3 regions of the Scandinavium sp. UTDF21-P1B genome follow, and region 1 is predicted to be linked to each of the others. Evidence: predicted binding sites of a transcription regulator. Region 1 holds the regulator's gene; each other region holds the start of a gene.
What was found. Region 1 encodes LexA, which represses DNA repair genes until DNA is damaged. Its sites were predicted from a motif close to TNCTGTATGTACATACAGNA; they were not measured.

Region 1 (6,464 bases):
ATTGGAGCTGACGCGAGCATGCGCATAGGCTTTAGTGACGAAGGCCAGCGAAACGGCGGATGTCGGTACGCTGACCGCAATCCCTGCTCCCGCATTTGCCCGAGCGGTTTTGCCGCGCAGATCTTCAAGCTGTCCGGCCAAATCGCCCGCTGCGCCCTGGAACTGGTTTAACGTACCGGCGGGATCCTGCAGGATCCCCGACGGGGTCAGGCTATCAATCACATCTTCGTAATGATCGATATCGTTGCTGATATCATCAATCCGATCGCGCAGGTTGTCTTTGTCGGTAATCTGAGCGCCTACGGATGGAATTACGACGGAGACATCATCATCCGGTTTTGATTTTGCCAGCAGCGCGGGGTTAATCAGCACCGCGCTGCCGTAATTGGCCGATGCTACGCCGGTTCCCCCCATCGCATCGTTTCTTGCCTCTGACCAGGTATTGGCGGCCACCGCCTGATTTGCCATAAAAAGTGAAACTGCCGCAGACACCACCGAATATTTAAATATTTTATTCACAGTATTCTCGTTATTTGCAGATGAAGTTTTTTCCGTTCCAGTTATGCGCTGAAAAGGGCCGAGCTATTGCTGTGAATAACGATGTAAAAGGCGCCTTATTGGCCGATTTAAGTTAAGAGGAGCACCGTTATCGGGGTTGGAATAGGTGGAGCCCCTCACTATTTATAGAAGAGAATGCTATTTCCGCGAGGGCCTGCCGTTGTGAGGGCCGAAAAACTGCGGTGGATGATCAACCCAGCGGTCCTGCCGCGTGGCGGCATACTCCTGATTTAATGGGTAGTAAATACGGTTATGCTTCTTATTCGCCTCCCCCACCACAATCAGATTTACCTCATCCTCACTGTTATTAATGAACGTGTGACAAACGCCGGTTCCGGCGGGAAAACCGACGCAGTCGCCCGGCTCTAATTGCCACAAATAGCCGTTAATCCACGCCTGCGGGCGGCCCTCAATCACATAAATAAATTCTTCTTCATCGCTTTCAGCATGGGGATAAGATGTACGTCTGCCCGGCGGAATACGTTCATGGTGAATACCGATATGCCTTAATCCCAGCTTTCGGGCAAGCGGTGCGCCAATGGAAAAGCGTTCATCGCTATCGGGATAGGTCGAATTATCCGGCTCTTCAAGTTCACGCCAGTGACGAATACAGTCTGGTCTTTTCATAAGGGTTCCTCAGAGGGTTATGCGTCAGGTATAGCATACCCGGCAGGATATCGGCGTTTCGGTCATAACATGATAAAGTAGGCGTTTACTTTACACCCGACCCGAGGCGCCTATGGATAAGATCACTCCACAAGACATGCTCGTACAGGCCGAAAGGCTGTGCGCACAACGTGGCGTTCGTCTGACCCCTCAACGCCTCGAAGTTTTACGCCTGATGACCCTGCAACAGGGCGCAATCAGCGCATACGATCTGCTGGACTTACTGAAAGTCAGTGAACCGCAGGCAAAACCGCCTACCGTCTATCGGGCGCTGGAATTCCTGCTTGAGCAAGGCTTTGTGCACAAGGTGGAGTCGACCAACAGCTACGTACTGTGCCATTTGTTTGATAATCCATCACACTCTTCTGCAATGTTCATTTGCGATCGCTGTGGCGTGGTGAAAGAAGAAGCGGCTGACGGGGTCGAGGATATTATGCATACGCTGGCAGCAAAGATGGGATTTGCGCTGCGCCATAACGTGATTGAAGCGCATGGGCTGTGCTCTGACTGCGTAGAAGTAGAAGCCTGCCGCAAGCAGGACTGCTGCGGTCATGACCATACCATTCAGATTAAAAGAAAGCCGGGCCAGAAGTAAGGCCCAAAAAGCGCGGGCGGCCTTAAGCCGCCCTGAGGGTTGTACTTCCGTATACGCACGGGTAGTGCTGTCGATTACCAGCGGTAATCGTTACGGGTTTCCCAGTCTTTGACCTCTTTCTCGGCCTGATCTTTCTGGTAGCCGTAGCGTTCCTGAATTTTCCCGACCAGCTGGTCGCGCTTCCCTTCAACAACTTGCCAGTCGTCGTCGGTCAGTTTACCCCATTGCTCTTTCATTTTACCTTTGAACTGTTTCCAGTTACCGCCGATTTCGTCTTTATTCATGATCCTTTCCTCATCGTTCGGTGGTGCAGGGTGAAGTAACATCGTCCGTAATGCCTGTTTCTGCTGGACGTGAGATTCAGTATAGGTAAGGATTTCGCCCTTCTGGAATTATTCAGAATCTTTAACCATCAGGCGAAACGAAATCACTACGAAAACCAGGTACCGTGTTGCCAGTGACGCCGCCATATCCACGCCAGTGACAGACCGCGCAATCCGAGGAATACCGCCAGCGCCAGCCACAGTCCGTGGTTACCCAAAACGGGCACGGTCAGCAGCGTCAGGGCAAATCCGGCTGCCGCCACCGCCATACTGTTACGCATTTCCGCCCCGCGCGTGGCGCCGATAAACATGCCGTCCAGCAGATAACACCACACGCCAATCACCGGCAAAATCACCTGCCAGATAACATAGCGATCGGCCAGATCGCGCAGGGCGGAAATAGAGGTCAGCATAGCAACGATATGCTCGCCCAGGACGGCGTAAATCAGCGCAAAGGCCAGCGCCACCAGCCCGGATTGTCGACAGGCCGCACGCCAGACGTGCAGCAGCTGGCTGCCATCTCTTGCACCATATGCCTGCCCGGAATGCGCCTCTACCGCATACGCAAAGCCATCCAGCGCGTAGGCGGTAAACGTCAGCATAGTCATCAGGACGGCATTAACCGCCACGATATCGCTGCCCAGCCGCGCCCCGAATACCGTTAACCCACCAAAGCAGAGCTGTAGCAGCAGCGAGCGCAGCATGATGTCGCGATTCAGCGCCAGCAGGCGGCGAATGTTGCCGCGCCAGGCGTCTTTTAGCAGTGCCAGTGAGATCCCACGCAAATGCAGTACGCGCCGCACCATCAGCAGGCCAATGAAGAACGTAGCATATTCGGCGCACACCGTTGCCAGCGCCGCGCCCTGCACGTTCATGTGCAGCCCCATCACCAGCCACAGGTCGAGCACAATATTCAGCGCGTTGCCGACGACCAGCAAAATCACCGGCGCACGCGCATACTGAACGCCGAGCAGCCAGCCCAGCAGCACCAGGTTTGCCAGTGAGGCGGGCGCACTCAGCCAGCGGATAGACAGGAAGCGTCGGGCCTGTTCGAGTACCGCATCGCTACCGCCGACAATGTGCAGCGCCAGATCGATAAGCGGAGTACGAAGCAATACGATAGCGAGCCCGGCCCCGAGAGCCAGCAGCAGCGGCTGCACCAGCGCGCGCGCCAGACGAACGGGGTCTTTCGCGCCATAGGCCTGAGCCGTCAGGCCAGTGGTACTCATACGCAGGAACAGCAGCAGCATGAACAGGAAGCTGGTCGCCATGGAGCCGACCGCTACGCCGCCGAGGTAAACGGGGCTGTCGAGATGGCCGATCACCGCCGTGTCCACCAGCCCAAGCAGCGGTACGGTGATATTGGAGAAAATCATCGGCAGCGCAAGGCGCCACAATGCTTTGTCGGCAGCGGTGAAGAACGACATGAGAAACCTGTGCAAATAAGTTCAGAAACAGAAGCGGCGCCAGAGTAGCGCCGCTTAGAAGAAGATTAGCAGGCCCGCAGGAAGGTTACAGCCACTCGCCGTTACGGATCACGCCAACGGCCAGCCCCTCGATGGAGAAGTTCTGTTCGCGCAGATTCACCACAATCGGGGAGAACTCGCTGTTTTCAGGCAGGAGTTCAACAGTGCTGCCCTGCTTTTTCAGACGCTTCACCGTCACTTCATCGTCGATGCGCGCCACAACCACCTGGCCGTTACGCACATCCTGGGTTTTATGCACCGCCAGCAGGTCGCCATCCAGAATGCCGATATCGCGCATGGACATGCCGCTGACGCGCAGGAGGAAATCGGCGCTTGGTTTGAACATGGACGGATCGACCTGGTAATGCCCTTCGATATGCTGCTGTGCCAGCAGCGGCTCGCCTGCCGCCACGCGCCCGATCAGCGGGATGCCCGATTCTTCTTCAACAAGCAAACGAATTCCGCGAGATGCGCCGGAGACAATCTCGATCACGCCTTTACGCGCCAGCGCTTTCAGATGCTCTTCAGCCGCGTTAGGGGACTTGAACCCCAGGCGCTGCGCGATTTCCGCACGCGTCGGTGGCATGCCCGTCTGGCTGATGTGATCCCGAATGAGATCGAACACCTCTTGCTGCCTGGTCGTTAACGCTTTCATTCCGCCCCCTGGGTGTATATACAGTTATGCTGTGAGTATATACAGTTGATGGCGATTTTGGAACCGCTAAACGCACAAAAAACCAGACATTTGCCTCATTCTGCGGGCGTTATCGGAAATGTGACCACAGCAGCGTTGCCCAGGTGATAACCGCAATAAAAATAGCCAGCAGTACGGCGGCGGATCCCATGTCTTTTGCCCGACCGGACAGCTCGTGACGTTCGGTGCCGATACGGTCCACGACCGCTTCAATCGCACTGTTTAAAATTTCCACTATCATCACCAGAAGGACAGAGCCAATCAGCAAAACGCGGGTGATGGCATCCACATCCAGCCAGCAGGCGAGAATGACCGCGATGATGGCGACGCTGCCTTCCTGACGGAACGCAGCTTCGTTTTGCCACGCGGCACGGAATCCTTTCCAGGAGTAGCCTGCTGCTTTGACGATTCGGGTGAGCCCGGTGGTATCATTAGCCATCAAAAGAACCTTTTACATTATTTAGCGTCAATGTCACTGCGCGCCGGGCGTAGCAGAACAGATATTCTGTGCACTTTCTGTTATCCTTGCGGCGCATTTGCATGATTAACCAGAGGCTTTACATCGTTTATGTCTGGCTGGCCACGAATTTACTATAAATTACTGAATTTACCATTAAGCGTACTGGTAAAAAGTAAGTCCATTCCGGCAGAACCTGCTCAGGAACTGGGACTCGATACTTCGCGCCCTATTATGTACGTTCTGCCGTATAACTCGAAGGCAGATCTGTTGACCTTACGCGCCCAGTGTCTGGCGCACGATCTCCCGGATCCGCTGGAGCCGCTGGAAATCGACGGTACCGTGCTGCCGCGCTACGTGTTCATTCACGGCGGGCCGCGCGCGTTCACCTATTACACGCCAAAAGAAGAATCCATCAAGCTGTTCCACAACTATCTGGATCTGCATCGCAGCAATCCGGACCTCGACGTGCAGATGGTGCCCGTATCGGTGATGTTTGGCCGCTCTCCGGGCCGCGAAAAAGGCGACACCAACCCACCGCTGCGCATGATGAACGGCTTCCAGAAGTTCTTCGCGGTGACATGGCTTGGTCGCGACAGCTTCGTGCGCTTCTCCCCTTCCGTATCGCTGCGCCGCATGGCTACTGAACACGGCACCGATAAAATTATCGCGCAGAAACTGGCTCGCGTAGCGCGTACCCACTTTGCACGTCAGCGCCTTGCCGCCGTAGGCCCGCGTCTGCCTGCACGTCAGGATCTGTTCAACAAGCTGCTGGCATCCAAAGCGATTGCCCGCGCCGTGGAAGATGAAGCGCGCAGTAAGAAAATCTCCCATGAGAAAGCGCAGCAGAACGCCATCGCGCTGATGGAAGAGATTGCGGCGAACTTCTCCTATGAAATGATTCGTCTGACGGACCGCGTGCTCGGCTTCACCTGGAACCGGCTGTATCAGGGGATTAACGTTCATAATGCCGAGCGCGTGCGCCAGCTCGCGCACGACGGCCATGAAATCGTCTATGTGCCCTGCCATCGCAGCCATATGGACTACCTGCAGCTCTCCTACGTGCTCTATCACCAGGGGCTGGTGCCGCCGCACATCGCCGCAGGCATTAACCTGAACTTCTGGCCCGCCGGGCCGATTTTCCGTCGCCTGGGCGCGTTCTTTATTCGCCGCACCTTTAAGGGCAACAAGCTCTATTCCACCGTGTTCCGCGAATACCTCGGCGAGCTGTTCAGCCGCGGCTACTCTGTAGAATACTTTGTGGAAGGCGGTCGTTCCCGCACGGGCCGCCTGCTCGATCCGAAAACCGGCACCCTGTCGATGACCATTCAGGCAATGCTGCGCGGCGGCACACGCCCAATCACGCTGGTGCCAATTTACATCGGCTATGAGCACGTGATGGAAGTGGGCACCTACGCCAAAGAGCTGCGCGGTGCGACAAAAGAGAAAGAGAGCCTGCCGCAGATGCTGAAAGGCCTGAGCAAGCTGCGCAATCTCGGTCAGGGCTACGTCAACTTCGGCGAACCTCTGCCGCTGATGACCTACCTCAACCAGCACGTACCAGAGTGGCGTGAGTCTATCGACCCTATCGAGGCCATTCGCCCGGCCTGGCTGACGCCGACGGTAAACAACATCGCCGAAGACCTGATGGTCCGCATTAACAACGCAGGCGCGGCGAACGCCATGAACCTGTGCTGTACTGCGC
Region 2 (6,464 bases), on a different contig from region 1:
ACGATTCTGTGTTTCTCGTTCCTGGGCTTCGACGGTATCTCTTCTCTGTCTGAAGAAACTAAAGATGCTGAACGCGTTATCCCGAAAGCGATTTTCCTGACGGCGCTGATTGGCGGCCTGGTATTTATCGTTGCGTCTTACTTCCTGCAACTGTACTTCCCGGACATCTCGCGCTTTAAGGATCCGGATGCGTCACAGCCTGAAATCATGCTGTACGTGGCTGGTAAAACCTTCCAGTGGGGCGTGCTGATCTTCTCCAGCGTGACCGTTCTGGCTTCCGGTATGGCGGCACACGCAGGCGTTTCCCGTCTGATGTACGTGATGGGCCGTGATGGCGTCTTCCCGAAAAGCTTCTTCGGCTACGTGCATCCGAAATGGCGTACCCCGGCATGGAACGTGCTGCTGGTAGGCGCTATTGCACTGCTGGCGATTAAATTTGACCTGGTTACCGCTACGGCGCTGATCAACTTCGGTGCGCTGGTGGCCTTCACCTTCGTTAACCTGTCGGTGATCTCCCAGTTCTGGATCCGCGAGAAGCGTAACAAAACGCTGAAAGACCACTTCCACTACCTGGTTCTGCCGGTATGTGGCGCGCTGACCGTGGGCGCATTGTGGATTAACCTGGAAGAGAGCTCGATGGTACTCGGTCTGATTTGGGGCGCGCTGGGCCTGATTTACCTGGCCTGCGTGACCAAAAGCTTCCGCAACCCGGTTCCTCAGTACGAAGATATCGCTTAATTCTGTTAAGCAATAAAAAACCGGAGACAGTGTCTCCGGTTTTTTTATGTCTGCAATTCAGCCTCAGACAATCTCTTGTGCGTACTGATACAGCGCTTTTAACAGGGCAAGCTTCTCATTGTCGTTTGCATGCTGGGCGTACAGCGCTTCAAGCTCCTGGGCGTAAGCCTGTAAGTATTCCGGTGTGAACACATTACGGCGGTGCTGTAGCCAGCGCTGCTGTTCTGCTTCGTCCAGAGTGCCCGGGAAGTTTCGGGCACGATAGTTAAACAGCAGTTTTTCGATGCGCTTATCGGCAAACGTCAGATCCAGCGCAGGCAGATTACGCGGTTCCGTTTCCAGCAGGATTTTCAGCGCGGCGCGGTCTGCATCGCTGAAGAAGCCGTTATAGAGCTGGGCGTCGACGTTTTCTGAGGGAACGAATGGCTCGGCTTCGGCGAAAATCGCCACGACTTTGTCACGCACTTGTGGATTTTCGCGCAGCACTTTGAGGTTATCCAGGCACTGCTGGCGGTTAATACCAAGGCGATCCGCATCTTCCGGACGTAGCGTATTGGCCTGCGCCAGGATCGGGCATTTATTCAGATGCACCAGCTTAACGGGAACGGCTACCAGCTCGCCCAGCTCGGCTTTTGGCGTGTATAAGCGCTCGCGAAGCTCATCGGCGCTCAGCTCCAGCAGCGGAGAAATATTGCCCGCCAGATCCACCATTATTACTGCGTTCTTGTTCTCCGGATGCCACGCAAGCGGTGCGACCCAGCTGGTATTGCCCCGCCAGGCACCGAACATGCCTGAAATATGCACCAGCGGCTTCATTTGCGGCACGTCTATCAGCGTTGCAAGCTTGTTTTTGCCTCGGTAGCTGTAGAGGTAATCAAACAGGCGAGGCTGCTGCGTTTTGACGAGCTTCGCCATCGCTATCGTCGCGTAAACATCCGCCATCGCATCGTGCGCATTGCTGTGCTCAATGCCGTTGGCTTTGGTCAGGTGCTCCAGGCGGAAACTCGGCAGGCCATCGTCATTCTCGGGCCAGTTGATACCTTCCGGGCGCAGTGCGTAGCAGGCACGCATTACATCAAGCAGATCCCAGCGGGAATTATGATTTTGCCAGCTCCAGGCATAGGGATCGTAAAAGTTGCGGTAGAAGATATTACGGGTGACTTCATCGTCAAATCGTACGTTGTTATACCCGACCACGCAGGTTTTCGGCACGGTAAACAGATCGTGGATTCGACGGGCAAACTCGGCTTCGTTTTCGCCCTTCGCCAGCGCTTCCTGCGGCGTAATGCCGGTGATCATTACCGCCTGAGGCTGCGGCAGGTAATCGTCGGCGGGCTTGCAGTAAAACACCTCGGGCTCGCCGATGATGTTGAAATCAGCGTCGGTACGAATGGCCGCAAATTGTGCGGGTCTGTCCAGCTGTGGGCTGGTGCCGAAGGTTTCGTAATCGTGAAACAGGAAGCCGGCTTGCGGTGGCGTGTCTTGCATAGTAATCAGTAACCCGTGTGCGCATTAGCCCGTCATGGTAAACGATTTGCCCTCTCATCAGAAGCATACACACGAGCCGTGCGGCCTTGCTCGCAGGAAATGTCATATTTCCTTGCAATTTAACGCTGTCAGTAAAGCGTAACTGCCGTAAAAAGAACGGGAATACGAGAAATTGAGGATATGCTGTTGAAAGGCCGTTTGTTTATTGCTGTTTCTTTGCTCGCTTCGGGCATTTCCTGCGCAGTTGCCGCAGATTACATTCCCGCACCCGTTCAACCTCCAGCTATTCAGGCTGCGGCCTGGGTTCTGATGGATTACACCACCGGCCAGGTTCTGACCGCCGGTAACGAACATCAGCAGCGCAATCCCGCGAGCCTGACCAAGCTAATGACTGGCTATGTGGTCGATCGCGCGATTGACAGCCACCGTATCAGCCCGGATGACATGGTTACCGTGGGCCGCGATGCGTGGGCGAAAGGAAATCCCGTCTTTGACGGATCGTCCCTGATGTTTCTGAAGGAGGGCGACAGGCTGAGCGTTCACGACTTAAGTCGTGGCCTGATCGTCGATTCAGGAAACGATGCCTGCGTGGCGCTGGCGGATTATGTCGCAGGCGGACAGCCGCAGTTCGTCAATATGATGAATAGCTACGTGCAAAAACTCGGCCTGAAGGACACGCATTTTGAAACCGTACACGGTCTGGATGCGCCGGGTCAGCACAGTTCGGCCTACGATTTGGCTGTGCTTTCCCGCGCCATCATTCACGGTGAGCCTGATTTCTACCACATGTATAGCGAAAAAAGCCTGACGTGGAACGGCATCACTCAAAATAACCGTAACGGGCTGCTGTGGGATAAAACCCTCAACGTCGACGGGCTGAAAACGGGCCATACTGCCAGCGCTGGCTTTAACCTCATTGCTTCTGCCGTGGACGGCAATCGCCGCCTGATTGCCGTGGTGATGGGCGCGGAAAGCTCCAAAGGCCGAGAAGATCAGGCGCGTAAATTGCTGCACTGGGGCCAGCAGAATTTCGACACGGTCGAGGTGCTGAAAAATGGCAAGCAGGTGGGCGTAGAGCGTATCTGGTACGGGGACAAAGAGCAGGTGAGTCTTGGCACCGATCAGGATTTCTGGCTGTCGCTGCCGAAATCCGAAGTGCCAAACATTAAGGCGAAATACGTACTCGACAAAAAAGAGCTGGATGCACCGATCGCGGCCCATCAGCGCGTAGGTGAAATTGAACTGTACGACGGCAATAAAATTATTGCCCACTGGCCGCTGGTGACGCTGGAAAGCGTTGGCAAAGGCGGCATGTTCTCCCGCTTCAGCGACTGGTTGCATCACAAAGCCTGATCCTCTCTGAACGCTCCCATCCGGGGGCGTTTTACTTTTATGTTCTGTGAAATATCGCACATACTCCATCAGATGTGTTTGCTAGATTTTATATGTATATTTATCCAGTAAATCGTTAGCGGAGGCAGTATGGATTACAGCATCACTCAGCAGCAAAAACGCGTAGTGGCCGGTTTTCACATGGTCGGTCCGTGGGAGCAGACCGTAAAGCAGGGCTTCGAACAGCTGGCAATGTGGGTTAGCGGGCAAAAGATCCCGGTGAAAGAGTGGGTGGCCGTTTATTACGATAATCCTGACGAAGTCCCGGCCGAAAAGTTGCGCTGTGATACCGTTGTCACAGTAGCGGATGGGTTCACGCCGCCAGCTAACAGTGAAGGGGTGATCGTCACTGAAGTGGAGGCAGGGCTGTACGCCAAAGCGTCGGCGCGCGTGATCGATCATGACTTCTCCACGCCATGGTATCAGTTCTTCAACAGCGTATTGCAGGATAAAGACCATGAGCTGGATGCGAAGCCATGCTTCGAACTGTACCTCAACGACGGCAATCAGGACGGCCACTGGGATATCGAAATGTATGTCCCTGTTAAAAAACGCCGCGTTTAAGGTAAAAATACCTGCTGTCTGAAAGGTTATTTCTACATTCGTGATGCCAGCGGCAGAAAAACAGATACAATTGTGTTTTCTGCCCAGGCCGGAGAGCGGATGTGCGCGCCGATAAATCACTGAGTCCTTTTGAAATTCGTCTCTACCGCCACTACCGTGTTGTTCACGGTGTGCGAATTGCTCTTGCGTTTATTCTGACCTTCCTGTTAATCCGGTTGTTTGACGTGCCTGAAGGCACCTGGCCGCTCATTACGCTGGTTGTTCTTATGGGGCCTATTTCCTTCTGGGGAAATGTGGTGCCACGTGCGTTCGAACGTATTGGCGGTACAATCCTTGGATCGGCGATGGGGCTCGTCGCGCTGAAGCTCGAACTGATGTCCCTGCCGTTAATGTTGCTATGGTGCGCGGCAGCGATGTTTCTCTGCGGCTGGCTGGCGCTCGGTAAGAAGCCGTATCAGGCGCTGCTTATCGGCATCACGCTTTCAGTGGTTGTCGGGGCACCTGCAGGTGATATGCACACCGCGCTGTGGCGAAGCGGCGATGTGATCATTGGTTCGCTTCTGGCGATGCTGTTCACGGGGATCTGGCCGCAGCGGGCTTTCCTGCACTGGCGTATCCAGATGGCAGGCTACGTAACGGAGCTTAACCGCCTCTATCAGACCGGATTTTCTCCCAACTTGCTGGAGCGCCCGCGTCTGGAGCGGCGGATGCAAAAAACGCTAAACGAAGTCGTCAAGATGCGTGGCCTTATCTCTCCCGCCAGTAAAGAAACCCATATCCAGAAAGCCATTTTTGAAGGGATCCAGACCGTCAACCGCAATCTGGTCTGTATGCTGGAGCTGCAAATCAACGCGTACTGGGCCTCGCGCGGCAGCCATTATGTGATGCTCAATGCACATACCTTGCGAGACATGCAGCAGATGACGCAGCAAACGCTGCTCACCATTGCGCATGCGCTATACGAAGGCAATCCGCAGCCTATTCTTGCCAATAACGAAAAGCTCAATGATATCGTCGCTGAGCTGCGCCAGCTGGTGAATGATTATAAGGGCGAGAATTTATCGGAAACCCCAATGCATGGCTACGTCTGGTTGAGCATGGAGCTGGCGCGCCAGCTGGAATTGCTGTCGCATCTGATTTGCCGGGCATTGCGTAAATAACGCCCGGATGGTCACGCTTTACCGGATGGTTGTTTCGATTCAGCTCGGTTTAGGGTTATGATTAAGCCAGAGCAAAAACCATTGTCATTCACGGTCGCCAGCAGTTATGTTTATCTGTAGCGGCTGTTTTACGAATCCGAATCTCAATTATCAGGGGTGTAAAAATGGAAACAACCAAACCTTCGTTCCAGGACGTTCTGGAGTTTGTTCGTCTGTTCCGTCGTAAAAACAAACTGCAGCGCGAAATTCAGGACGTTGAGAAAAAGGTCCGTGACAACCAGAAGCGTGTACTGCTGCTCGACAACCTCAGTGATTACATCAAGCCGGGCATGAGCGTGGAAGCCATTCAGGGCATCATTGCCAGCATGAAAACCGACTACGAAGATCGCGTAGATGACTACATCATCAAAAATGCTGAACTCTCCAAAGAGCGTCGCGAGATCTCCAAAAAGCTGAAAGTGATGGGCGAGCTGAAAACGGCTGATTCTAAAGCAGAATAATAGCGGTATCGGTGAAGAAAGCGGTGACGGCAAAGCCTCACCGTTTTTTTTGTTCTGCTGAACGCAGAAAAGCAAAAAGCCTGCTCGAAAGCAGGCTTTTCTAAATTTGGCTCCTCTGACTGGACTCGAACCAGTGACATACGGATTAACAGTCCGCCGTTCTACCGACTGAACTACAGAGGAATCGTGTGAACGAGGCGCATATTAATAGCCGCCCTATTTTGTGTCAATACTAAATTTAACTGCCTGATTCGATTGCATGAAATAGAGGCAATGTGTCGTTTTAGTGAACTACGCGTAGATTAGCGCTTTCGCTGCCACCATTATCACGCATTCGCTGTAGTGGATCCTGCTGGTAAAAATGGCAGAAACGTTGCCACAGTGCCGGGAAACGGGGGGCAAATAATTCAGGTGCGCTGAAGAAGTATTCTGATAGCACGGCGAAACATTCCGCAGGGTCTGTGGCCGCGTAAGCATCAATGCTGGCGGCGCTTTCACCTACTAAATCAATTTCATCCTGAATGTTGTTCATTGCCGCATGCAGGTCATGTTCCCAGCCTGCGACCTCGCGCAGCGATACCAAAGGCACGCCATTAGCGCGATCGCCGTTACGGACGTCAAG
Region 3 (6,464 bases), on a different contig from region 1:
CTCCACGGCCAAAAAGACGCAGCGTATCCATTCCTCGCAGGCGATCGAGGAAGTGGCCGCTCAGTCGAGCCAGCGCAAGGAAGTTGCGGCGGTTAGCGTCTGCGGCACCCATGCCAACCAGCGCCATGAACAGTGGTATCAGCGGTGCGGTGCACAACAAAATGAGGGCGGCAGCCCAGTTCATCGGAAAAATCGCCAGCACGATCAGCAGCGGAACAGACGCAGCCAGCGCCATCTGCGGCAAATAGCGTGCGTAGTAATCATGCATATCCTCAATTTGTTCGAGGATCAATGTCGCCCAACTGCCAGCGGGTTTACCCTGAATCCACGCAGGCCCTGCCTGTTGAAGCCTGTCGAGCACCATTTTACGGATCTCCAGACGAATGTGCTGCCCGGCATGAAACCCGACGCGCTCACGTAGCCAGACAACCCATGCACGTAGCACGAACACCATAATCAACAGGATGAAGGGGAACAGCAGCGCCTCACGGGGAATATTCTCCATAATCATATGGTGCAGAATACGGGCCATAAACCAGGCCTGGGCGACGATCAGCACCCCGCTCGCCACGCCAAGCAGACGCGAAAGCATCAGCCAGCGGCGGGAAAGGACGCTTTGCTGTTTTAACCAGCGGGTAAGCTCTTGTTGACGGGTTTTATTCATTGGCGTGCTTAGCAGGTGTCTTATAGGAAATTATCAGGCGCGCCAATGTTACAACGAGGATAAAAGAAAGGCGACTTATCGTCGCCTTATTTACCTTTGTTACTGACTTGTAAAGATTATTTGGCCTGATCGGCCAGACCGTCGAGATAACGCTCAGCGTCCAGGGCTGCCATACAGCCCGTGCCCGCGGAGGTGATCGCCTGGCGGTAAATATGGTCCATGACGTCGCCTGCGGCAAAGACGCCAGGGATGCTGGTCTGGGTTGCATTGCCGTGGATACCGGACTGCACCTTGATGTAGCCGTTTTCCAGTTCCAGCTGACCGTCGAAGATGCCGGTGTTTGGGCTGTGGCCGATAGCCACAAACAGGCCCGCCACGTCCAGAGACTCAATATTGTCGTTGTTCAGCGTGTCACGCAGACGCAGGCCGCTGACGCCCATCTGATCGCCGGTCACTTCTTCGAGCGTGCGGTGGGTATGCAGAACGATGTTGCCATTTTCCACTTTATCCATCAGGCGCTTAATAAGGATTTTTTCTGCGCGGAAGGTATCGCGGCGGTGAATCAGGTGGACTTCAGAGGCAATATTCGCCAGATAGAGTGCTTCTTCAACGGCCGTATTCCCGCCACCGATGACCGCGACCTTCTGGTTGCGATAGAAGAAACCATCACAGGTGGCGCATGCGGACACGCCGCGGCCTTTAAAGGCTTCCTCTGAAGGCAGACCGAGATAACGGGCAGATGCGCCAGTAGCGATAATCAGCGCATCACAGGTATATTCGCCGCTGTCGCCGATTAAACGGAAAGGACGGTTCTGCAAATCGACTTTATTGATGTGGTCGAACAGAATTTCAGTTTCAAACTTCGTCGCGTGTTCATGCATGCGTTCCATCAGCAGCGGGCCGGTCAGATCGTTCGGGTCGCCTGGCCAGTTTTCCACTTCGGTAGTGGTGGTCAGCTGACCGCCTTTTTCCATGCCGGTGATCAGCACCGGGTGCAGGTTAGCGCGTGCCGCATAGACCGCGGCGGTATAGCCCGCAGGTCCAGAACCAAGAATAAGCAGTTTACTGTGTTTGGCCGTGCCCATGAGATCCCCATAAATGTTGGCAGACAATGGGCGGGATTGTAGGGAATTTGCGGAACTAATAAAAGAGTGCAGAAATTTTGTTAACGATATGTGTAATAGATGCGGTCAATCGATTGATGATTTTATCAGCGTCAGTGATAACAAATTCTACTGCTATCGGGATGATTATAAGGAGATAACATGAGGATCAAGCCGGAGCGATAATGAATATCTGGCATGTTGTACTAAAAATCGATGTTTTGCTTTGACAATCCCCTGTGCTTTTGCGAAAACAATGAAATGAGAAAAAACAGCGTTTGCCGTGTGGTGAATTTTCATGCACGCAAATGCCATGTTTAACCGGGTCAGCATTATCGACGCATGGCGTGGACAGACGCCATACGAGATAACGGTGGCTGCCGACAGGCAACGGCTTCTCAATACGTACCCTTGGGTTATGCGTGCATCTGGTAACAGGTTTTCCACGCAGGCGATGGGCACAGGCTCTGAACAGTGAAGTGCACAGGGTCCAGACGGGAGTAGGGAAGGAATACAGAGAGACAATAATAATGGTAGATAGCAAGAAGCGCCCAGGCAAAGATCTCGACCGCATCGATCGTAACATTTTGAACGAATTGCAAAAGGATGGGCGAATTTCCAACGTCGAGCTTTCTAAACGAGTGGGACTTTCTCCGACACCTTGCCTTGAGCGCGTACGTCGGCTGGAAAGACAAGGGTTTATTCAGGGCTATACCGCGCTGCTGAACCCACATTATCTGGATGCATCGCTGCTGGTCTTTGTTGAGATAACTCTGAATCGTGGCGCGCCGGATGTGTTTGAACAATTTAACTCCGCTGTGCAAAAACTTGAAGAAATTCAAGAGTGTCACTTGGTTTCCGGTGATTTCGACTACCTGTTGAAAACCCGCGTGCCGGACATGTCAGCGTACCGCAAGTTGTTAGGTGAAACCCTGCTGCGCCTGCCAGGCGTGAATGACACGCGTACTTACGTGGTCATGGAAGAAGTGAAGCAGAGTAATCGTCTGGTTATTAAGACGCGCTAACACGGAACAGGTGCAAAATCAGCGTAAGTTGATTACACTCCTGTTAATCCATACAGCAACAGTGCCGGGGAGACCCGGCGCTGTTGTCCGTTTTAGCATCAAGGACCTGGAGAGCCTTTCTTGAGCCAGGAATACACTGAAGAAAAAGAAGTCACCATTAACAGATTAAGCAGCGGGCGCCGTCTTCTGGAAGCGCTTCTGATTCTCTGTTCCCTTTTTGCCATCTGGCTGATGGCCGCATTACTCAGCTTTAATCCCTCCGATCCCAGCTGGTCTCAGACCGCCTGGCATGAGCCGATCCATAATCTTGGTGGTGTGCCAGGGGCGTGGCTCGCGGATACGCTGTTTTTCATTTTCGGCGTAATGGCCTATACGTTGCCGGTAATCATCATTGGCGGCTGCTGGTTTGCTTACCGCCATCGGGCGACGGATGAATACGTCGACTACTTCGCCGTCGCGCTGAGGTTGATTGGTGTCCTCGCCATTATCCTGACCTCCTGTGGGCTTGCGGCGATCAATGCCGATGATATCTGGTATTTCGCTTCCGGCGGCGTCATTGGCAGCTTACTCAGCACTGCGCTGCAACCGATGCTGCACAGCAGCGGCGGAACGCTGGCGCTGCTGTGTATCTGGGCGGCGGGTCTGACGCTGTTTACCGGCTGGTCCTGGGTCAGCATTGCTGAGAAAATTGGCAACTGGATCCTGAACATCCTTACCTTCGCCAGTAATCGCACGCGCCGGGATGATACCTGGGTGGACGACGAAGAGTACGAAGACGAAGAAGACGATCATGCAGAGGCCCCGCGTAATGAAGGGCGTCGTGCCCGAATTCTGCGCGGAGCCCTGGCGCGCCGTCAGCGTATCGCCGACAAATTCAGCAATCCGATGGGCCGCAAAACGGATGAGGCGCTGTTTTCCGGTAAGCGGATGGATGAGTCTGAAGAAGATATTCAGTACAGCGCACGCGGCCAGGCGGCCGACGCCGATGATGTTTTATTCTCCGGCAGCAGCGCGCTTCGTCAGCCAAACGCTGATGATGTGCTGTTCTCCGGGAACAGCGCAGCACGTCCTCAGGCGTGGGATGAACAAGATCCATTAATGAACGGACATGCTGTTAACGAGCCTTTAGCTGCCGCTGCGGCAGCAACCGCCACGACTCAAGCCTGGGCAGAACCTGCCGCACCAGCAATGACTGCGCCGGTAGTATCTGCCGCTGAAATGGTCCCTCCTCAAGTTGAGTGGCAGCCCGTGCCAGCGCTGCATATGCCTGAACCGGTGATTGCGCCTTCTCCGGACAACTGGCCGCCGCAGGCGCCGATTGCCAAACCAGAGTATGTGCAGCCTGAAGCATTCCGCCAGCAGCCCACTATTGAGGAACTGTGGCCGGAGCCAGAGCAGGCGTATGTCCCGCCGGAATCAGCGTGGCAGCCTGAGCCGCAGTATTCACCGGAAACGCAATACAACGCCCAACCGCAGTATCAGCCTGTGCCAGAGCCAATGGCGCAGCCAGCGGCAGAAATGCCACCTGTTCAGAATGTGGAACCGGAAGAGGAAATCAAGCCTCAGCGTCCACCGCTTTACTATTTTGAAGAAGTGGAAGAGAAGCGCGCGCGCGAACGCGAGCAGCTTGCCGCGTGGTATCAGCCAACGCCGGAACCCGCGACGGTCATGCCAACTATGCCCGCATCGTCCATTCCAGCACCTTCCGCACCTGCGTCTGAGCCTCTGGCCGCCGTTGCGCCAGTAGCGGCAAGCGTTCATCAGGCTACCGGGGCGGCAACCACTATCGCCGCCGCCGCTTCAGCGACTCAGCTGTTCAGCCCGGCGGATTCTCCTCGCGCGCAGGTGAAAGAGGGCATTGGCCCACAGCTGCCGCGTCCGAACCGTGTACGGGTGCCGACGCGCCGTGAGTTGGCCTCCGCTTCGTTTGGCATTAAGTTGCCTTCTCAGCGTATGGCCGAAGAACGTGCTCGTGAACAGGAACGCCAGCAGCACTATTCCGATGAGCCGATGGGCGATGAAGAAGCGGATGAGCTGCACCAGGATGAACTGGCGCGCCAGTTTGCTGCAACCCAGCAGCAACGCTATGGCGAGAAGTACGACGACAACAGCTATGATGAGTCGCCGGAAGATGAAGACTCTGTGGCAGAGGCGGAACTGGCGCGCCAGTTTGCTGCAACTCAGCAGCAGCGTTATGCCGGTGAACAGCCGCAGGGTGCGAATCCCTTCTCCCCTGCGGATTACGATTTTTCACCGATGAAGGCGCTGGTTGATGATACGCCGAAAGCGCCGCTGTTTACGCCGGGGGTAATGCCGGAACAGGCTCCGCAGAGCTATCAGCCTCAGCAACAACAGGCGCACCAGCCACAGCAGCCTCAGGCTTATCAGCAGCCAGCTCCGCAACCTGAGCCGCAGCCGCAGGAAAGCCTGATTCACCCGCTTCTGATGCGCAACGGCGATGACCGGCCGCTGCAAAAACCGACCACGCCGCTGCCGTCACTGGATCTTCTGACCCAGCCGCCGAGCGAAGTTGAGCCGGTTGATACCTTTGCCCTGGAGCAAACTGCGCGTCTGGTGGAAACCCGTCTGGCTGACTTCCGCATCAAAGCTGACGTGGTGAACTATTCACCTGGCCCAGTCATCACCCGTTTCGAACTGAATCTGGCGCCCGGTGTGAAAGCGGCGCGTATTTCTAACCTGTCACGCGATTTGGCCCGTTCATTGTCGACCGTAGCGGTGCGCGTTGTGGAAGTTATTCCTGGCAAACCGTATGTAGGCCTGGAGTTGCCGAACAAGAAACGACAGACCGTCTACCTGCGTGAAGTGCTCGACTGCGCCAAGTTCCGTGAAAGTCCGTCGCCGTTGACTGTGGTGCTGGGCAAAGATATTGCTGGCGATCCGGTAATTGCCGACCTTGCGAAAATGCCTCATCTGCTGGTTGCTGGTACCACCGGTTCCGGGAAATCGGTGGGTGTGAACGCCATGATCCTCAGCATGCTGTACAAGGCGACGCCGGATGACGTTCGCTTCATCATGATTGACCCGAAAATGCTGGAGCTGTCGGTCTATGAAGGCATTCCGCACCTGTTGACGGAAGTGGTCACGGACATGAAGGATGCCGCCAACGCGCTGCGCTGGAGCGTCAATGAAATGGAGCGTCGCTATAAGCTGATGTCAGCCCTTGGCGTACGTAACCTGGCCGGATACAACGAAAAAATCGCGCAGGCTGCACAGATGGGCCGCCCGATTCCGGATCCGTACTGGAAGCCAGGCGACAGCATGGCAACAGAACATCCGACGCTTGAAAAACTGCCGTACATTGTGGTGCTGGTGGATGAATTTGCCGACCTGATGATGACCGTGGGCAAAAAAGTGGAAGAGCTGATTGCTCGTCTGGCGCAGAAAGCACGTGCGGCGGGGATCCACCTTGTGCTGGCGACCCAGCGTCCATCAGTGGATGTCATCACCGGCTTGATCAAGGCGAACATCCCGACCCGCATCGCGTTTACCGTATCCAGCAAAATTGACTCCCGTACCATTCTCGATCAGGGCGGCGCGGAATCCCTGCTGGGTATGGGCGATATGCTTTATGCCGGACCAAACTCCAGCGCGGCGCCAACCCGTGTTCACGGCGCGTTCGTTCGCGATCAGGAAGTACACGCAGTGGTTCAG

Region 2: a site for LexA is predicted at 3,670-3,689, ahead of sbmC (DNA gyrase inhibitor SbmC). Genes of this name have one in related genera too.
Region 3: a site for LexA is predicted at 2,831-2,850, ahead of AB1287_RS07175 (DNA translocase FtsK 4TM domain-containing protein). Genes of this name have one in related genera too.

The regions. Positions count from the first base shown of each region.
Region 1 is NZ_JBFLVD010000012.1:211,892-218,355, forward strand. Features, by position in the region: gene traF (conjugal transfer protein TraF) at 1-519, opposite strand, end outside; gene AB1287_RS09390 (cupin domain-containing protein) at 697-1,185, opposite strand; gene zur (zinc uptake transcriptional repressor Zur) at 1,298-1,819, shown strand; gene AB1287_RS09400 (CsbD family protein) at 1,894-2,103, opposite strand; gene dinF (MATE family efflux transporter DinF) at 2,250-3,569, opposite strand; gene lexA (transcriptional repressor LexA) at 3,655-4,263, opposite strand; gene AB1287_RS09415 (diacylglycerol kinase) at 4,373-4,741, opposite strand; gene plsB (glycerol-3-phosphate 1-O-acyltransferase PlsB) at 4,871-6,464, shown strand, end outside.
Region 2 is NZ_JBFLVD010000035.1:98,846-105,309, forward strand. Features, by position in the region: gene AB1287_RS21195 (APC family permease) at 1-738, shown strand, start outside; gene sbcB (exodeoxyribonuclease I) at 802-2,226, opposite strand; gene dacD (serine-type D-Ala-D-Ala carboxypeptidase DacD) at 2,413-3,579, shown strand; gene sbmC (DNA gyrase inhibitor SbmC) at 3,709-4,182, shown strand; gene AB1287_RS21215 (FUSC family protein) at 4,284-5,342, shown strand; gene AB1287_RS21220 (DUF496 family protein) at 5,507-5,842, shown strand; tRNA gene AB1287_RS21225 (tRNA-Asn) at 5,950-6,025, opposite strand; gene mtfA (DgsA anti-repressor MtfA) at 6,126-6,464, opposite strand, start outside.
Region 3 is NZ_JBFLVD010000011.1:126,325-132,788, forward strand. Features, by position in the region: gene cydD (heme ABC transporter permease/ATP-binding protein CydD) at 1-664, opposite strand, end outside; gene trxB (thioredoxin-disulfide reductase) at 781-1,749, opposite strand; gene lrp (leucine-responsive transcriptional regulator Lrp) at 2,298-2,792, shown strand; gene AB1287_RS07175 (DNA translocase FtsK 4TM domain-containing protein) at 2,913-6,464, shown strand, end outside.